Regions from separate parts of the Enterobacter cloacae complex sp. IR5418 genome, predicted to be linked through region 2. Evidence: predicted binding sites of a transcription regulator. Region 2 holds the regulator's gene; each other region holds the start of a gene.
What was found. The regulator Fur, encoded in region 2, represses iron uptake genes when iron is present. The targets are predictions, from matches to a motif close to ATAATAATGAGAACNACTATCAA.
Positions count from the first base shown of each region.

Region 1 (6,353 bases), on a different contig from region 2:
GGCTTCCGCATCCACCACCTGATTCGGTTTTTGCGCGCTGGCCGCACTGTCGAGATAGGCCAGCGGCAGACCGTTCACTTCACGGGTCAGTACCGGAAAATCTGCCCGGACTTTCTCTACGGGAAATGTCATGCTTCGCCTCCAGGCAGCCGCTGACCGATACGGGCCAGCACCTGCTGTTTAAGTCCGCCATCGGACAGCGCTTCTGTCAGCTCCGCTGCAAAGGCGTAAATAATCATCTTTTGTGCGGCCTGCTGGTCTATCCCGCGCGAGCGCAGGTAGAACATCTGCTCATCGTCAATACGCCCGGCCGTCGCGCCGTGGCTGCATTTCACGTCGTCCGCGTAGATCTCCAGCTGTGGTTTGGTGTCCACCTCTGCCAGACGCCCCAGCAAAAGGTTGTTGTTGGTCATCTGCCCGTCAGTTTTGATAGCGTGCTGAGCCACGTTGATCAGGCCGTTGAACACCGCACGTCCTTTGTCGCTGACGATGGTTTTGTGCAGCTGACGGCTGTTGCAGTAGCCTTTGTTATGCTCAAGCCAGGTGCGCGTATCGCACACTTCTGCCTTCACCGGCATCGCGAGGCTGTTTATACGCAGCGTGGTGTTCTCACCGTTCAGCTGGGTACTGGTGTTGTGGCGTAGCACCGCGCCGCCGAGCAGGAAGCTGTGGCTGTACGCCGCGGCATCCTGGCCCAGCAGAATATCGTTGTGGGCGAAGTGGTGGCTAAGCGGATTCTCAAACGCCAGCTTAATATGATGAAGCTGGGCATTGGCCGCCACGTTCATCGTCAGTCGCGAACCGGTAAAATGGCGGGTGTCGTTCAGGCTGATGTAATGTTCGATCACCGTCGCCTCTGCCCCCTCTGCCAGCTCAAGATGGTGGCGATAGTGGGCGGTGTTGATCTCATCCCCCTCAACGCCCTGGGTGATATGCATCAGCAGCAGCGGTTTCACCGGGCGCTGGTTACGCTTAACGCGAATATGGGTGACAGACTGCGACAGGCTCTCTGTCAGGTGCAGGAAAACTTCAGGCTGAACGGGCGCAGTCAAGGACTGGCGTTCATCGTTAATGGCGATATCAAAACCGCTCTCCTGCACGCTGTCGCTCAACTCCGCACGGAACTGGCCATCGACAAACACCAGACGCACGGCATCCACGCTCAGCGCCAGCGCATCGCGCTGGCCGGGGCTGACCTGCGCCAGACGCGTGACGAACTCGCCGTTCAGCAGGCCATCCAGCGGCGTGTATTTCCAGTTCTCATGTTTACGCGTCGGTAAACCGAGACGCAGCATCTGCTGGAGATGGTGCTGAGCCTGTTCAGAACGCGATTGCCCCTGCGTTTCAAACAGCCGGTGCCACTGCTGGAGTGCATTACTGCTGTTCGGTAAGCCAGCCATAACCCTGCTCCTCCAGTTGTTTAACCAGCGTAAAGTCACCGGATTTCACAATGCGTCCCTGGTAAAGCACGTGGACATAGTCCGGTTTGATGTAGTCCAGGATTCGCTGGTAGTGCGTCACGATGATAAATGAACGGTTGCCGTCACGCAGGGAGTTCACCCCGTCAGCAACGATCTTCAGGGCATCGATATCCAGCCCTGAATCGGTCTCATCGAGAATGCACAGCGCTGGCTCCAGAACCGCCATTTGCAGAATATCGTTACGTTTCTTCTCACCGCCCGAGAAACCCACGTTTACCGAGCGGGTCAGCAGATCTTCCGGCATCTTCAGCAGCTTGATCTTCTCTTCCATCAGATCCTGGAAGTCAAAGCGATCCAGCGCCTCAAGGCCGCGATACTTGCGCACCGCGTTCAGTGCGGTTTGCAGGAAAAACTGGTTGCTGACGCCCGGAATTTCCACCGGATACTGGAAGGCCATAAAAATGCCTTCACCGGCACGTTCTTCCGGCGACATCTCCAGCAGATCTTTGCCATTAAACTCAACGGAGCCGCTAGTGACTTCGTAATCTTCGCGTCCTGCCAGCGTCGCTGAAAGCGTACTTTTCCCGGAGCCGTTTGGCCCCATGATGGCGTGAACTTCACCCGGTTTAACGTCAAAATTGAGACCACGCAGGATCGCTTTCTCTTCAACGCTGACCTGTAAATCTTTAATGCTTAACATGTGCTTTCCTTAACCGACGCTGTGTTCAAGACTAATGGCGAGGAGTTTCTGGGCTTCAACGGCAAATTCCAGCGGCAGTTCAGAGAACACGTCCTTACAGAAGCCGTTAACGATCATTGAAATCGCATCTTCTTCACTGATCCCGCGTTGCAGGCAGTAGAAAAGCTGATCTTCACCGATACGCGACGTGGTGGCCTCATGCTCAAGCTGGGCGCTGTTATTGCGGCATTCGACGTACGGGAAGGTATGCGCCCCGCAGTCCGCGCCAATCAGCATGGAGTCACACTGGGTGAAGTTACGCGCGTTGGTGGCCGTCGGCATGATTTTCACCAGCCCGCGATAGCTGTTCTGGCTGTGACCGGCAGAGATCCCTTTGGAGATGATGGTCGATTTAGTGTTTTTACCGATGTGGATCATCTTGGTGCCGGTATCGGCCTGCTGATGTCCGCTGGTCAGCGCCACGGAGTAAAACTCACCGATGGAGTTGTCGCCGCGCAGAATACAGCTCGGGTATTTCCAGGTAATGGCGGAGCCGGTTTCTGACTGCGTCCAGGACATTTTGCTGTTTTCGCCTTCGCACAGCGCGCGTTTGGTGACGAAGTTCAAAATACCGCCGGTATTGCCGTCCCCCGGGAACCAGTTCTGCACCGTGGAGTATTTCACTTCCGCGTCTTTATGGATGATCACCTCTACTACCGCCGCGTGCAGCTGGTAGCTGTCGCGCACCGGCGCTGAACAGCCTTCGATATAGCTGACGTAGCTGCCTTCATCCGCCACCAGGATGGTCCGTTCAAACTGACCGGTTTTCTCTGCGTTAATACGGAAATAGGTTGATAGCTCCATCGGGCAGCGTACCCCTTTCGGCACGTAGATAAAGGTACCATCTGACGCCACCGCCGCATTCAGTGCCGCGAAGAAGTTATCGTTACTGGGAACAACGGTGCCGATGTACTTTTTCACCAGCTCAGGGTGATCGTGAATGGCTTCGCCAAAGGAGCAGAAAATAATCCCCTGCTCCGCCAGCTTTTCACGGTAGGTGGTTGCCACCGAAACGGAGTCAAAAATGGCGTCTACCGCCACCTCTTTGCCTTCACGCACGGGTACGCCAAGCTGATTGAACGCCTCTTCCACCTCTTTACTCAGGAAGCTGTTCTCGGCACCGGTTTGCTGTACCGCGCCGGGCTGCGAGGCGCAGGTATCATCACAGCTGCCGCAGGAGGGCGCGGAGTAGTAGCTGTAATCCTGATAGTTCAGCTTATCGTAATGCGCTTTCAGCCAGTGGGGTTCTTCCATCTCCAGCCACGCGTGGAATGCGCTCAGGCGAAACGCCAGCATCCACTCCGGCTCGTTACGTTTGGCCGAAATGGCGCGAATGACATCTTCGTTAATGCCTTTCGCCAGCTCATCGGTTTGCAGCTGCGTGAAGAATCCCTCTTTATAGTTGAGGTGTCCGCCGCCCCAGGTGTTTACATCGCTTGTTGCTTCAGTATTACGAGACATAGTACCGCCTATACCCCAAAGCTTTCGCCGCAGCCACATTCGTTCTGGGCTTTCGGGTTATGAAATTTGAATAACTGGTTTAAACCTTCCCGAACATAGTCGACTTCGGTTCCATCGATAAACGGCATAGCCTGTAGCGCGACGTATAACTTTGCTCCGTCGGTTTCAAAGACCAGATCGTCCTTTTCAGGTTCGGTTACGGTGTCCAGCACGTAGCCAAATCCCGCACAGCCAGTCTGCTTAACGCCTAAGCGTACGCCGAGGATGTCGGGATTTTTCGCCACCAGCTCATGAATGTGCGCCGCCGCCGCGGGCGTCAGCGTTAAGCCACGCCAGGCAAAATCGGCCGGATTGAAGGTTTCTGAATGCAGTTCCATAGGTCCACCTCATCTGATAAGCCACCAGGGCATAACACCATGTTAGTGATAACGATTATCACTTCAACCCCCTGCGAGCAGGGGCTTTAGGCTAAACCGCCCTTTTTGGCTACTTTCATTAAGCATAGACCCTGTGACGGGATGCGGATGGGAGGGTTAAATTTGTTCAATGCATTGATAAATAATGCATTTAATAAGAAATGACTGAGTGGGTCGCGCAATAAGAAAAATTGTATTGAAAATACCTATTTTTAAGATAGCTATCTTCCGATAAGAAAGCGGACGCGAAAAAACAAAAAGGCCCTGACGGACCCCTTAACATCAGTGGTGGAACGAAACGGCGAAGCCCTGCTCACGCCAGTGATCGAGCTGTTCCTGCTGGCGAGGTGTAGGTGCTTTACCGGTCCAGACGAAGATTTTTTGCCCGGGGAAAAGTTCCGGACGTGGAGAATCAATCGGCTCGGCCAGCACGTCGATATGCCAGCCCTTGTAGGCAAGACGGGCCGCTTCCAGCCACAAATGCGTACGGTCGTCGCACTCCCAGCCGACCAGCAGCGCATCCTTACCTGCTTTTTTTCGCGATTCAACCAGGCTTGTCACGGCAAACTCAATCAGGACACCGTCGAGCAGGCTCGCCATATGGCGCACCGTATTCTGATCCTGGTTCATTCGCTGTCGCACAGGGGTGATGATGTTATCTATCAGAACATCCATCGCATGGTCACGGCGGAACTCGCCGATTTTGGCGCGCAGTTTTGCCGGGTTGGCATAGCGCAGAACGGTTAACATCTCTTCCTGAAACGATGCCCAGTTCCCCTGAGTCATCACTTCTGTGTTTTCAAGAAGCGCTTTTACTTTACCGACCGACACACCTGTTTTCATCAGGCGCTTGATCTCTTCTATACGCAGGATATCTTCGTCGTCAAACTGACGATGACCACCTTCGCTTCGCTGCGGCTTCAACAATCCATAACGGCGCTGCCAGGCACGCAGCGTAACGGGGTTGATACCGCATCGTTCGGCCACTTCGCCGATACTGTAATAGGCCATTAACTCCCTCACGCACAATACTTCCATACCTAACCAAACCAACCTTATCAGATTGTACAAATCATTTGTATAACTAACTCCTCGTTCTGAGACAAGTGAATGGCCCGAAGAACCACTCACTCGTTAATGTATTGTTGTATAAATTTAGCGATACGTACAGGTCACTCTTTAGAGTTACGTACAAGTTTTTAAAAATCGAACTTTTTCTCGGGCCAGGCAATCGCCGGAATGCCCCCAAGACGCGGGCTGGCGAACAGGTGTCCCTGGAACTGAGAAATCCCGGCAGATTCCAGCCACATCCACTCTTCTGCCAGCTCTACACCGACCGCACAGAAGAGAATTTCCAGAGATGCGCAGCATTTGATGATCGCCTGCACGATAGCCTGCCGCGGACCGCTCTTGTGTACGTTGGCAATCAAATCGCGGTTAATCTTGATTCTGTCCGGCTGGAACTGGGCCAGCAGTTGCAGACCGGCGAATCCCGCACCAAAGTGATCGATGGCCACGCTGATACCGGCGCTTTTTAGCTGTCTGACCGCGCTGGTGAACTCTTCAAAGCGCGAGATCGCCTCGCTCTCGGTAAACTCGACCACAATCTGCTCCGGCACAAACCCGTTCGCCTCAATTGCCGTGAGTAAAAAATCGACGGCGCCAGGCACATTGACCAGCGTCATCGGCAGCAGATTGATGGACAACGTTTGGGTCTGAAGGCCCAGCGCGCTGGCCATCGACAGAGCCACCTGCTTACTCTTCAGATCCGATTCGTACAGCGCTTCACGCGGCAGGTTTGCAAAATACTTTTCAGGGGACTCACCCGAAGGCGTGCGGATCAGCGCTTCCCAGGAAACGACCTGCTGCATAAACGGATCGACGATGGGTTGAAATGCAAAGCTACAGTCCGCCCCCTTTGCCACGACCGTCGGCTGGGAGGATAACGGCGTGTTTTCGGTGACAAATTCCCAGGCGTCAGCCGGGGGCAGCTCAAAGTAGTTGGCTTTTTCCGTGGCTTCGACGAAGGTGCGGAAAAATTGCAGGGCGCGATCGTTATAGGTCAGCTGATAGCGAGTTGTGCCTTTATCGAGAACCTGTTGCAGCACTTCGTCGGTGTCGAACTGACGAAGGTCAAACAGCTCCATACCGACGTTGCCAAAACGCCTTGAAGGACCGTGATCGCTCAGCAATTCGACCACGTTGTGATGCCGTGGATCGCGGCAGATGAGCTGATAGATCTCCTTAACGTTTTCAGCGGGCCCTTCAAGTAACTGAAAAAAGTGTGTGCCGTTAAACAGCAAAATCCCCGTCACA
Region 1 covers NZ_JBMKHS010000037.1:16,420-22,772, forward strand. Annotated here, with positions in the region: gene sufS (cysteine desulfurase SufS) at 1-132, opposite strand, end outside; gene sufD (Fe-S cluster assembly protein SufD) at 129-1,400, opposite strand; gene sufC (Fe-S cluster assembly ATPase SufC) at 1,375-2,121, opposite strand; gene sufB (Fe-S cluster assembly protein SufB) at 2,131-3,621, opposite strand; gene sufA (Fe-S cluster assembly scaffold SufA) at 3,630-3,998, opposite strand; gene ACOTX7_RS20450 (MerR family transcriptional regulator) at 4,320-5,048, opposite strand; gene ACOTX7_RS20455 (diguanylate phosphodiesterase) at 5,237-6,353, opposite strand, start outside.
Region 1: sufA (Fe-S cluster assembly scaffold SufA) is a predicted target of Fur. The motif match lies at 4,038-4,060, and genes of this name have one in related genera.

Region 2 (6,353 bases):
CAGGGCGAAAGCGAACTGGTCTCCATGCCTAACCATCCGAACAAACCGGAAATGGGCACCCGCGACGTGCCGTTCAGCGGTGAAATCTGGATCGACCGTGCTGACTTCCGCGAAGAAGCCAACAAGCAGTACAAGCGTCTGGTGCTGGGTAAAGAAGTGCGTCTGCGTAACGCCTATGTGATCAAAGCCGAGCGCGTAGAGAAAGATGCGGAAGGTAACATCACGACCATCTTCTGTACGTACGACGCAGAGACGCTGAGCAAAGATCCGGCTGATGGTCGTAAAGTGAAAGGTGTAATCCACTGGGTGAGCGCACAGCATGCGCTGCCGGTTGAGATCCGTCTTTACGATCGTCTGTTCAGCGTGCCTAACCCAGGTGCTGCGGAAGACCTCCTGGCGGTTATCAACCCTGAGTCGCTGATTATCAAGCAGGGTTATGCCGAGCCGTCTCTGAAAGCCGCTGAAGCGGGCAAAGCGTTCCAGTTCGAACGTGAAGGCTACTTCTGCCTGGACAGCCGTTACAGCACGGCAGAAAAACCGGTATTTAACCGTACCGTCGGTCTGCGTGATACATGGACTAAAATCGGCGAATAATAACGCTGCTCTGGTCAAGGAGAAACAAACGCCGCTTATTGCGGCGTTTTTTTTATTTAATGATCATGGTATTAAGCCAGGGCTTAAAGATAAGCCGCTAAAATATCAGGTCAATGTAGTGCTACTTATTTTTCTAAAAAAAGTTTGTATTTTTACGAAATATAAAGAGGATGAAAAATAAACAGCAAATACCTGCGCGACCCGATGAAATTTCTGATATTTCCACGCCAATCCTCGCTCTCCTCTAAATGTTACAAAGTACTACGAATTATGTGCACTTCGTCATAATCCTGACTTTTGCCCACGGAAAAGCATTGATAATTCGCGTCGCGAAAAATAACCTAAAGACGGTAGTTAATTCGAGGGTATTTCTGACTACCCCTGACCTTTTGGTCTTTTCTGTTTTTCGCCGTTTAAGGCGTTTTAATTCGTGAAAGAGGAATAATCTATGCGTACGTTCAGTGGCAAACGTAGTGCGCTGGCGCTGGCTATCGCCGGTGTGACAGCAATGTCGGGCCTGGTGGTTGCACCAGAGGCAAAAGCAGCAGGTTTCATTGAAGATTCTACCCTCACGGGCGGTGTTTATTACTGGCAGCGTGAGCGTGACCGTAAAGACGTTGCGGAAGATAAATACAAAACTAACCTTTCTCACTCCACCTGGAACGCCAACCTGGATTTCCAGTCAGGCTATGCCGCCGATATGTTTGGTCTGGATATTGCGGCATTCACGGCAATCGAAATGGCTGAAAACGGCGACAGCGGCCACCCGAACGAAATTGCGTTCTCCTCCAGCAATAAAGCCTATGACGAAGACTGGTCCGGTGATAAAAGCGGTATCAGCCTGTATAAAGCGGCTGCAAAATTCAAATACGGCCCGGTGTGGGCACGTGGGGGCTATATTCAGCCAACCGGTCAAACGCTGTTAGCGCCGCACTGGAGCTTTATGCCGGGTACCTACCAGGGCGCGGAAGCCGGGGCTAACTTTGACTACGGCGATGCGGGCGCGTTGAGCTTCTCCTATATGTGGACCAACGAGTACAAAGCACCGTGGCACATTGAGATGGACAAGTTCTACCAGGGCGATCGTAAAACCAAAGTGGATTATCTCCACTCTTTGGGTTTGAAATACGACTTTAAAAATGACTTTGTCCTGGAAGCAGCGTTTGGTCAGGCTGAAGGCTACATGGATCAGTACTTTGCTAAAGCATCGTATAAATTCGATATCGCTGGCAGCCCACTCTCTACCAGCTATCAGTTCTATGGCGCACGTGACAAAGCCGATGCGCAAAATAACTTAAGGACTAATGATGAGGTCGCGCTGGCCAACGACTTATATGACGGTACTGCCTGGCTGCAAGCCTTAACGTTTGGCTATAAGATCGGCCAGGTGGATCTGCGCCTTGAGGGTACATGGGTTAAGGCTGACGGTAATCAGGGCTTCTTCCTGCAACGCATGACGCCAACCTACGCTTCATCAAACGGACGTTTAGATATCTGGTGGGATAACCGTTCTGATTTCAACGCCAATGGTGAAAAGGCGGTGTTCTTCGGCGCGATGTACGACCTCAAAAACTGGAACCTTGCAGGATGGTCCGTTGGGGCGTCCTACGCTTACGGTTGGGATGCTAAACCAAGCAGCGCGCCGATCTACGATCAGAGCCAGCGCCTGAAAGAGTCTGCCTATAGCCTGGATGCTGCCTATGTCCTCCAGGATGGCCGTGCCAAGGGAACCATGTTCAAGCTGCATTTCACTCAGTATGACAACCACTCCGATCTGCCAAGCTACGGCGGGGGATATAACAACATCTTCCAGGATGAGCGTGACGTGAAATTCATGGTCATTGCGCCATTCACAATCTTCTGATGAACACGCTGGCGGGTGAAGTCCCGCCAGCATGGAGACTGCACATGATGAAAAAATGGGTAATCGTTGCGCTGCTGGCATCGGGGCTGGTGGCGTGTGCGCAGGATCAGGCGCAGAAAGAAGACTCCCGTCTGAAGGAGGCGTATAGCGCCTGCATCAATACAGCACAAGGATCGCCAGAGAAGATTGAAGCCTGCCAGAGCGTGCTGAATGTGCTGAAAAAAGAGAAAGCGCATGAGCAGTTTGCGACGCAGGAAAGCGTTCGCGTGATGGATTACCAGGCCTGTATTCAGGCGCGTAAAACCGGTAACGATCAGGAAGTGGCGAAGCGTTGCGATAAGATCTGGGACGAGATACGCAATAACAACAAATAAGTTATTTTCACGCCCGGTGGCGCTGCGCTACCGGGCTTTTTATTGCCCAAAAAAGGCAAAAAAAAAGCCAACCTTACGGCTGGCTCAGAGTATGTACACTCGCTTATTTTGCGTCGTGCGCATGTTCATTTTCACGGCAATCACCTTCAGCGCAGTGACCGTACAGGTACAGGCTGTGGTTGGTCAGGCGGATGCCATGACGGGCGGCGATTTCACGCTGGCGTGATTCAATGGAATCATCGCTGAATTCAATGACCTTGCCACAGTCGAGGCAGATCAGGTGATCGTGGTGGTGCTGCTGAGTCAGTTCGAACACGGATTTACCGCCTTCGAAATTATGACGAGTAACAATGCCCGCGTCATCAAACTGGTTCAGCACACGATAGACGGTTGCCAGCCCAATCTCTTCACCCATATCGATAAGACGCTTATAAAGGTCTTCCGCACTGACATGGTGATTGTCTGGCCCCTGAAGCACTTCAAGGATTTTTAACCGAGGAAGCGTTACTTTCAGGCCAGCTTTCTTTAATGCGGTATTGTTGTCAGTCATGCGGAATCTGTCCTGTTGCTAAACGATTCACTTCAAAAGAAGAAGTGACAGAAAATGCACTTGGGATAATGCGTCTCATTATAGAACTGCCATGGCTAAATGAAAACTGCAAGTCTCAAGCAAAGTATGCTTATAAAAACGTGGTATCACCAACAAACTTGTTCGATGGCACCCACTTTTTACCAGGGGGATATTGTACAGGTCTGGACAAAAAAGTTAAAAGTTTGTAGCAATTAATTTAATCGGTTTTACCTGGAAACGGGCGCAACCGGAGTTGCGCCGCAGGGAAATCAGGCGTTAAGGATATCGTCCAGGTTCAGCTCTTCACGAACCTGCTTAACCCATTTTTCAACACGCTCAGCGGTCAGCTCTGGCTGACGGTCTTCATCAATGGCCAGGCCAACGAAGTGATCGTCATCGGCCAGCCCTTTGGACGCTTCGAAGTGGTAACCGGCTGTTGGCCAGTGACCGACGATCGCCGCACCGCGTGGCTCAATGATGTCGCGAATGGTGCCCAGCGCATCACAGAAATACTCTGCATAGTCTTCCTGATCGCCACAACCGAACAGGGCAACCAGCTTGCCGTTGAAGTCTACTTCTTCCAGCGTTGGGAAGAAATCGTCCCAGTCACACTGTGCTTCACCGTAGTACCAGGTCGGGATGCCCAGCAGCAGGATGTCATAGCCCTCGAGATCTTCTTTGCTGCTCTTGGCGATGTCATGCACATCAGCAACGTCTTTACCGAGCTGTTTTTGAATGTTTTTTGCGATATTTTCAGTATTGCCGGTATCACTGCCAAAGAAAATGCCGATGATTGCCATGAGTAAAATAACCTCTTGAAACTTAATGGTATGGTGGCGCAAATTGTCCACGGATAAGGGCAATAATAGCAGAACAGGCAACCCTGCGGAAACAGCTATCACGCAGGACTGCACTCTGTGCTACATGAAAAAGGTAATATTGGGGATTTTCTGACTCACGCCTTGCCGCGTAACGTCTCAAGCTGGGCGATCAGCATCTCTTCGATCAGTTCGCTGCGGCTGATGTTGCGCGCGTCAGCTAACTCGTTAAGCGCATCGACGGCATCGGCATTCAGCTTCAGTTCGACACGCTTAAGTCCACGATTTTTATCGCGTTTAAGCTGGTTGCGTTTATTGATACGCAGCTGTTCATCGCGCGAAAGCGGATTCGTTTTCGGTCGTCCCGGTCGACGCTCATTCGCGAACAGATCTAGTGTCGTACGGTCCGTTTGTTCTTTGGCCATGATTCTGAGACTTCGGGGGAAACACGCCGCCCTGCTAATGCCCGGGCGATAAGCGCGCCATCATACATTACCCAAATCCACACGCCAACGACTGGAAGCCCGTCGGCTTCCGGTCGCTGGCTTTTTAATCAATTCGCAGTATCAGTAAGATAGCGGCGAATGGCGCGCAGGACGGCATCCGGTTTTTCCGCGTGTACCCAGTGCCCGGCACCGGCAATGGCGTGAGCACGGGCCTGCGGGAACTGTGCCAGCAGCGTGTCTCGGTACGCGTCAGTAACGTAAGGGGAGTTGCCGCCGCGAATAAAGAGGGTAGGGTGTGGCCAGGCGGGCACGGTTTCCCAACCCACAATATGCGAATACTGATCCCAGAGCACCGGGACGTTAAAGCGCCATTGTCCGTCAACAAACGATTTCAGCAGGAACTGCACCACGCCTTCTTCATCGAGATGTTCGCGCATAACGGTAGCCGCTTGCTGGCGTGTGGAGACGCCTGACGCCGTCACGGCGTTGATTGCAGCGAAAATCTCATCGTGACGACGAACGTCGTAATTGACGGGGGCCACGTCAATGACCACCAGCCCGGAGATCCGCTCAGGGGCCAGCGCAGTGAGCGCCATCACCGCTTTGCCGCCCATTGAATGCCCGATGAACGTCGCTTTCTGGATATCGTTCGCATCGAGGGTGTCACGCAGATCCTGCGCCATGGCGGCGTAGGTCATCTCCTCCGAGCGCCCGGAAAGTCCGTGATTGCGCATATCAACCTGGAGGATCTCGTGATCGGTCACTAAATCGCGCGCCAGCACGCCCAGGTTATCCAGGCTACCAAACAGGCCGTGAACCAGTACGATGGGAGAATTATTGTTCGGCGATTGTGCAGTTTGCGCTCGGGTATTCAATTTCATGGCAAAGTTCTTTTTTTAGGTTTGTCAGGTTAGGGTATCATGTTGACCATTCTGCCGCCCGGGGGCAAGGATCCAGTTTAATCCGACTTTTGCCGCCAACCTGGTTTGACGCTATCCGCTGTTGGGATTTGACCTTATAATCTCAACGACTTGTATTCAGATAAGATATCGCACTGGATTAAGATGAAAACAATCGAAGTTGATGACGAACTCTATCAGTATATTGCCAGCCAGACGCGGCATATTGGGGAGAGCGCGTCTGACATTTTACGGCGCATGCTTAAAATTTCCGCCGCCTCACAGCCCACTCCTGTCACTAAAGATGTCGTGTCTCAGCCGAGCGTTGTTGCACAAGTAAAACCTGCCGTCATGCCGGCAAAAGACAAAGTGCGCGCGATGCGCGAGCTGCTGCTGTCCGATGAATATGCAGAGCAGAAAAAGGCGGTTAACCGCTTTATGCTGGTGCTGTCTACACTTTACTCTCTGGATCACAAAGCATTTGCTGAAGCGACAGAGTCGCTGCACGGTCGCACGCGCGTTTACTTTGCAGGCGACGAGCAGACCCTGTTGCAAAATGGCAACCAAACCAAACCCAAACATGTTCCCGGTACGCCATACTGGGTGATCACCAACACCAATACGGGCCGCAAGTGCAGCATGATCGAACATATCATGCAATCCATGCAGTTCCCGGCGGAATTGATCGAAAAGGTTTGCGGTACAATTTAACCCTTGCATCAGAAGGACCAGGCAATGGCAAATCACAGCCGTGCAGGACAACCTGCACAACAACGCGATTTGATTA
Region 2 covers NZ_JBMKHS010000002.1:324,893-331,245, forward strand. Annotated here, with positions in the region: gene glnS (glutamine--tRNA ligase) at 1-594, shown strand, start outside; gene chiP (chitoporin ChiP) at 1,043-2,458, shown strand; gene chiQ (ChiQ/YbfN family lipoprotein) at 2,506-2,832, shown strand; gene fur (ferric iron uptake transcriptional regulator) at 2,936-3,382, opposite strand; gene fldA (flavodoxin FldA) at 3,673-4,203, opposite strand; gene ybfE (LexA regulated protein) at 4,359-4,646, opposite strand; gene ybfF (esterase) at 4,775-5,548, opposite strand; gene seqA (replication initiation negative regulator SeqA) at 5,732-6,277, shown strand; gene pgm (phosphoglucomutase (alpha-D-glucose-1,6-bisphosphate-dependent)) at 6,302-6,353, shown strand, end outside.

Region 3 (6,353 bases), on a different contig from region 2:
CCGTTCGCCACCTGACGCGCAGGCAGGGTATAGGTGTAAACCGGATCGAGGATCGCGAATACAGGCTGAACGTGTTCGTTCATAAAGGCCTGCTTGTCACCGGTGGTTTTACGGGAGATGACCGCGCCTTTGTTGGACTCTGATCCGGTGGCTGGCAGCGTGAGTACGGAACCCATCGGGATCGCGCTATTGATGTCGCTGCCGCCCGTTTCCAGAATATGCCACGGGTCGATGCCGTCAGCGTAATGCGCCGCCGCCGCGATGAATTTGGTGCCGTCCAGCACGGAACCGCCGCCCACCGCCAGCAGGAAGGTGATCTGCTCGTCGCGGGCGATTTTCACCGCGTTCATCAGCGTTTCATAAGACGGGTTAGGCTCGATACCGCCGAACTCACGCACGTCCAGACCTTCCAGAGCACTGTAAACCTGATCCAGTACGCCGGTTTTTTTCACGCTGCCGCCACCGTAGGTAATCAGGACGCGGGCGCCCGTCGGGATTTGCGCGCGCAGATCGGCGATAGCGTTTTTACCAAACAGAATGCGGGTTGGGGTGTGAAGATTAAAGTTATTCATGGCTTGTTCCCTGTAGTGGGTAAAAAATCGTGGTGGCGCAGAAGGCAACCTGATGCTGCACATTGTGGCGGGCAGGCGCTATCCTCTCAATGCACATTCCTGCCGATGTCTTGCCCATTTCTACAGCGCGCTGGAGAAATGGTAAGAAAATGCGCACACTGTCAGCGTCGGAAACCATACCCGGAGTAACTGAAAATGAACCGTGATGCCATCTGCCGCCAGCTAACGTCGCAGATTAAGAGACTGATAGATAATGAAAATACTACGGCGGACCTGTTACCGGATATTCGATTGCTCTACGGTACCCAGCCCGGGACGCGTACGCCGGTGATGTATCAGCCTGGCATCGTTTTTCTCTTTTCCGGCCATAAGATTGGCTATATCAACGAGCGCGTGTTCCGTTACGACACCAATGAATATCTGCTTCTGACAGTACCTTTACCCTTCGAATGTGAAACCTTCGCGACAGAGGCGGTACCGCTGGCAGGGATCCGCGTCAACGTCGACATCCTCCAGTTGCAGGAGCTGCTGATGGAGATCGGGGAGGATGAACTTTTCCGGCCATCGATGGCGGCAAGCGGTATCAACTCCGCGACCTTATCGGAGGAAATTCTCTGCGCGATTGAACGCCTGTTAGACGTGATGGAAAGGCCGCTGGATGCCCGTATTCTCGGAAAGCAGATTATCCGCGAAATTCTTTACCACGTGCTGATGGGACCGGGCGGCGGGGCGCTGCTGGCGCTGGTAAGCCGGCAAACGCACTTCAGCCTGATTAGCCGCGTGCTGAAGCGCATTGAGAGCCAGTACACGGAAAACCTCAGCGTTGACCAGCTGGCGGCGGAAGCCAATATGAGCGTCTCGGCGTTTCACCATAACTTTAAATCCGTCACCAGCACGTCGCCGTTGCAGTACCTCAAAACCTACCGTCTGCATAAGGCGCGGATGCTGATGATCCACGACGGCATGAAGGCCAGCGCCGCGGCGATGCGGGTCGGGTATGAAAGCGCGTCGCAGTTTAGTCGGGAGTTTAAGCGTTACTTCGGCGTCACGCCGGGAGAAGATGCGTCGCGCATCCGAACCATGCAGGGAGCCTGACGAAAAACGTAGGCCGGGTAAGCGATAGCGCCACCCGGCAATTACCTCACGCGCTGCAATACTTCTTCTTAATCACTACCGCAATAGTCCCCACCAGTCCCGCCACCAGCAGGAAAATCGGCAGGATCATCAGGAAGGTCATCACCTGGTCTTCATGGTGCTTAACAAAGGGGATCATATTCAGCGCGTAGCCGAGCGTAGTGACCACCCCCACCCAGAGCAGGGCGCTTAGCCAGTTGAAGAACTGGAAGCGGCGATTAGACAGGCCTGAAATACCCGCCATGGTAGGCAACAGGGTGCGAACAAACGCCAGAAAACGCCCGGCAAGTAACGCCAGCAGGCCGTGGCGGTCAAACATGCAGGTCGCACGCTGGTGATATTTATGCGGCAGTTGTGCCAGCCAGCCCTTCACCACGCGGGTGTTTCCCAGCCAGCGCCCTTGCAGGTAGCTTAGCCAACAGCCGAGACTGGCCGCAGAGGTGAGGATCACCATTGTCGGCGCGAAGTCCATCACGCCCTTGCCGATTAACGCCCCTGCGAGCAGGAGCAGGCTGTCACCGGGTAAAAATGAGGCTGGCAGTAATCCATTTTCCAGAAACAGCGTCGCGAACATCACGAAATAGACAATCCCGACGACATGTGGGTCCGCCAGCGCGGCAAAATCATGTTGCCAGAGCGCCGTGATGATATTTTGAATAACAGCCATGGACTTTCCTGTGGAACAGCAGATATAACGCTATTGTACTCCCAATTTCGCCTGTCGGGGTTGATCGCAGGCGCATCTCATACAGACTTTTCTGCTTGCGGTGTTCAGAATAACGTCCGGGGAGTACATTTCAGCCAGCACTTTACACGATGCGCTCAAATCCTGCCGATAAATCCGCAATTAAATCGTCCACATTTTCCAGCCCGATATGCAGGCGGATTAAGGTTCCCTCGAAGTCCACCTCGCCGCCCGGGCGCAGGGCCGCAATCTGCTCCGGCTGGTTGGGCAGGATCAGCGATTCAAACCCGCCCCAGGAGTAGGCCATGCTGAAGAGGGTAAAGTTATCCAGATAGCGTGCCAGCTCGGCGTCATTCAGGCGCTTTTTAAGAACAAATGAGAACAACCCGCTGCTACCCGTAAAGTCACGTTGCCAGTATTCGTGGCCCTTGCTGCCCGGCAGCGCCGGATGGTTAACGCGCTCCACCTGCGGATGCAGCGCCAGCCACTGTGCAATTTGCAGGCTGCTTTCATGATGCTGACGCAGGCGCACGCCGAGTGTACGGATACCGCGGCTGGTCATGTAGGCGGTATCGGCATCCACCATCTGACCCATCAGGTAGGCATTTTCACGCAATTGATCCCAGCATCGGGCGTTAGATACCGCCGTACCGATCATGCCGTCGGAGTGGCCAATCAGATATTTGGTCGCCGCCTGAATGGAGATATCAATGTCAAATTCCAGCGCTTTAAACAGCACGCCCGCCGCCCAGGTATTGTCGATCATGATGATCGCTTCCGGCGCGATACTGCGCACCGCCTTCACAATGGCGGGCACGTCATGCACTTCCATGGTGATGGAGCCGGGAGATTCCAGGAACACAACGCGCGTGTTGGGCTGAACAAGTCCGGCAATGCCTGCCCCAATCAGCGGATCGAACCAGCTGGTGGTAACGCCGAGCTTGCTGAGGATTTTGGTGCAGAAGTCCTGGCTTGGCTCGTAGGCGGTATTGGTCATCAGGACGTGGTCGCCCTGTTCCACAAACGCCAGAATGGTATTAGCGACCGCCGCCGCACCGCACGGGAACAGCGCGCAGCCTGCGCCGCCCTCCAGTTCGCACATGGCTTCCTGCAACGAAAAATGGGTTAACGTGCCACGACGACCATAAAACAACCCGCCCTTGGCGCGATTCCGCGTGGCGATTTTTTTATCCTCAACGGTATCGAATACCAGCGAGGAGGCGCGCTGGATCACGCTATTAACCGAGCCTTGTGTGTATTTCTTACTGCGTCCTGCCTGCACCAGCGTGGTCTCAAGCTGCTTTTTAGTCATGTTCGCTAACCCTATTTTTATACGTCTGGACGTCCAGACTACCACGATTGTCAGAATGTGCATCCGGATGCTTATCGAATAAGCAGAAAATATTATCAAAAATTCGCATAAGAAATTTTTACTGCGTAAGCGCAAGGAAAGTGAGCGAAAATTACGGCACTATGTAAATACTAATGAGAACTACTATCAATTCGACGACGTTTTGATATTATTACGTTCAGATTTTGTGATTTGCGTCCTGGAGATACAGAGTGGGTAATAATTTGATGCAGACGGATCTCTCCGTTTGGGGCATGTATCAACATGCTGACATCGTAGTTAAGATTGTGATGATCGGCCTGATTCTGGCGTCCGTGATCACCTGGGCTATCTTCTTCAGCAAGAGCGCCGAACTTCTTTCACAAAAACGCCGCCTCAAGCGTGAGCAGAAGCAGCTGGCAGAAGCCCGCTCTCTGGATCAGGCTTCTGATATCACCTCATCCTTCCATGCGAAAAGCCTGACTACCCTGTTAGTGAACGAAGCGCAGAACGAGCTGGAACTCTCCGCAGGCAGTGAAGATAACGAAGGCATTAAAGAGCGTACCGGCTTCCGTCTGGAGCGTCGCGTTGCGGCCGTGGGGCGTCATATGGGCCGCGGTAACGGCTACCTGGCGACTATCGGCGCCATTTCCCCGTTTGTCGGCCTGTTCGGTACCGTCTGGGGCATCATGAACAGCTTTATCGGTATCGCCCAGACGCAGACCACTAACCTTGCGGTTGTCGCGCCGGGTATTGCAGAAGCGCTGCTTGCCACGGCTATCGGCCTGGTTGCCGCTATTCCTGCGGTAGTTATCTATAACATCTTCGCGCGCATGATTGGCAGTTACAAAGCCACACTGGGTGACGTTGCCGCGCAGGTTCTGCTGCTGCAAAGCCGCGATCTCGACCTGAACGCCAGCGCCGTTAAACCGGTACATGCGGCGTCCAAACTGCGCGTAGGTTGATTGTATGGCAATGCGTCTTAATGAAAATCTGGACGATAACGGTGAAATGCATGAGATCAACGTGACGCCGTTTATCGACGTCATGCTGGTTCTGCTGATTATCTTTATGGTTGCCGCGCCGCTGGCGACGGTGGACGTGAAGGTGAATCTGCCTGCGTCCTCCAGCCAGCCGCAGCCGCGTCCGGAAAAGCCTATTTACCTGTCGGTGAAGGCGGATAAATCCATGTTCCTCGGCAACGATCCGGTAACGGATGCCTCGGTTATTCCGGCGCTGGACCAGCTGACCGGCGGCAAGAAAGACACCACCGTCTTCTTCCGCGCGGATAAAACCGTCGATTATGAAACCATGATGAAGGTAATGGACACGCTGCATCAGGCGGGATACCTGAAGATTGGTCTGGTCGGCGAAGAGAAAGCGGCTGCGAAGTAAAACGAAGGCGTTTGCAGCCTTCCTTGCCGGGTGGCGGCATCGCCTTACCCGGCCTGCATTGCGCAACAATCATTGTTGGCTCACTCTGAAGGCGCCGTCGGCGCCTTTTCATCAAGCGCCACACAGGTCACGTTTGATGTACGGTAATTACCTTCCGAGAGCTTACGGGTCAGGCGCAGGGTGGCTGTCTCGCGTGCCAGCAGGTACTGATAGTTCGCCTCCAGCCGCCCGAGGATCTTCTCTTTTAGCTCAGGGCGCTGTTCAATAATGGCGTTCATCACCGCGCCGTAAATCTCTTCTTTGGCCTGCAAGGCATAAATTTCCCGTCGGTTCTGCCATTTCAGGCGTACCAGCGTGGCCGGAATCGAAATCAAATCCTGCGTAATGCGCGTCATCTCGTCATTTTTTATCTTTTTGAGAGCGTCGAGATTCTGCTTTAAGATAAATTCATCGCTTTTCTTATCATCTAAAGTCAAATAAACGTTATTACCGCTGTCATCATTCACGTTAATCTTCCCCCAGGTTATAAAAAATGGGATTGTTTTTTTCACGGGTAATTAAATTAAGCCAAATTTCATTGCCAGCTTCATTTATTTGCTGTGTTTTTTCGGCCATTATTTGACTTAGCGTCTGGGCGTCTATTTCCCCTTCGGCCTGTAAATCATTCAGCAGATGAACTAAGGCTTCAATCTTGATGGCACGAAATAAACGCTCTTTTAAATGGCGGTCATGCTCTTCCAGCACCATATTACGAGATTTGCCGGTGCGCGAAACACCAATTAATATATCGGCTTCATAGTCGGAGAGTTTTCTTTTTCCTTGAGTGAAATTGGCCTCTTTATCTGCTTCCGTCGAAGGCTGTTCCACAGGCGTAATGTGGTACTTTGCCGGGACAAGATTGTCGGGCAGCATTTTAATTTCCTTTAATTTCAAAAGGGTGGGGTTGGAAAAAGGGTGAGATTCGTTGACAATATCATGAGGCAATTTTAAAATCAAAAAAAATGGAGCCTACCCATGAACAGCATTTTCTTCACGGTCATAACGTTACTTTTACTGACCGCTGGCGTGCTTTTATTGATGCAAGAGTTCAATAAAACAAAAGTGTCGAAAGACGCCAGTGAACCGCCGCAGCCTGAATTGATGTCCAAAGAGGAGGGAGAAGATCATTTCTCGGTATTGATGAATGCCGTCACGCCGGTCTGGTACTGGCGGGTGAATCACGAATATATCGATTTTC
Region 3 covers NZ_JBMKHS010000043.1:4,872-11,224, forward strand. Annotated here, with positions in the region: gene yqhD (alcohol dehydrogenase) at 1-572, opposite strand, end outside; gene ACOTX7_RS21340 (AraC family transcriptional regulator) at 768-1,667, shown strand; gene yghB (DedA family general envelope maintenance protein YghB) at 1,714-2,373, opposite strand; gene metC (cystathionine beta-lyase) at 2,516-3,703, opposite strand; gene exbB (tol-pal system-associated acyl-CoA thioesterase) at 3,955-4,686, shown strand; gene exbD (TonB system transport protein ExbD) at 4,691-5,116, shown strand; gene ACOTX7_RS21365 (hypothetical protein) at 5,197-5,622, opposite strand; gene ACOTX7_RS21370 (hypothetical protein) at 5,624-6,028, opposite strand; gene ACOTX7_RS21375 (ESA_00282 family adhesion-associated protein) at 6,131-6,353, shown strand, end outside.
Region 3: exbB (tol-pal system-associated acyl-CoA thioesterase) is a predicted target of Fur. The motif match lies at 3,871-3,893, and genes of this name have one in related genera.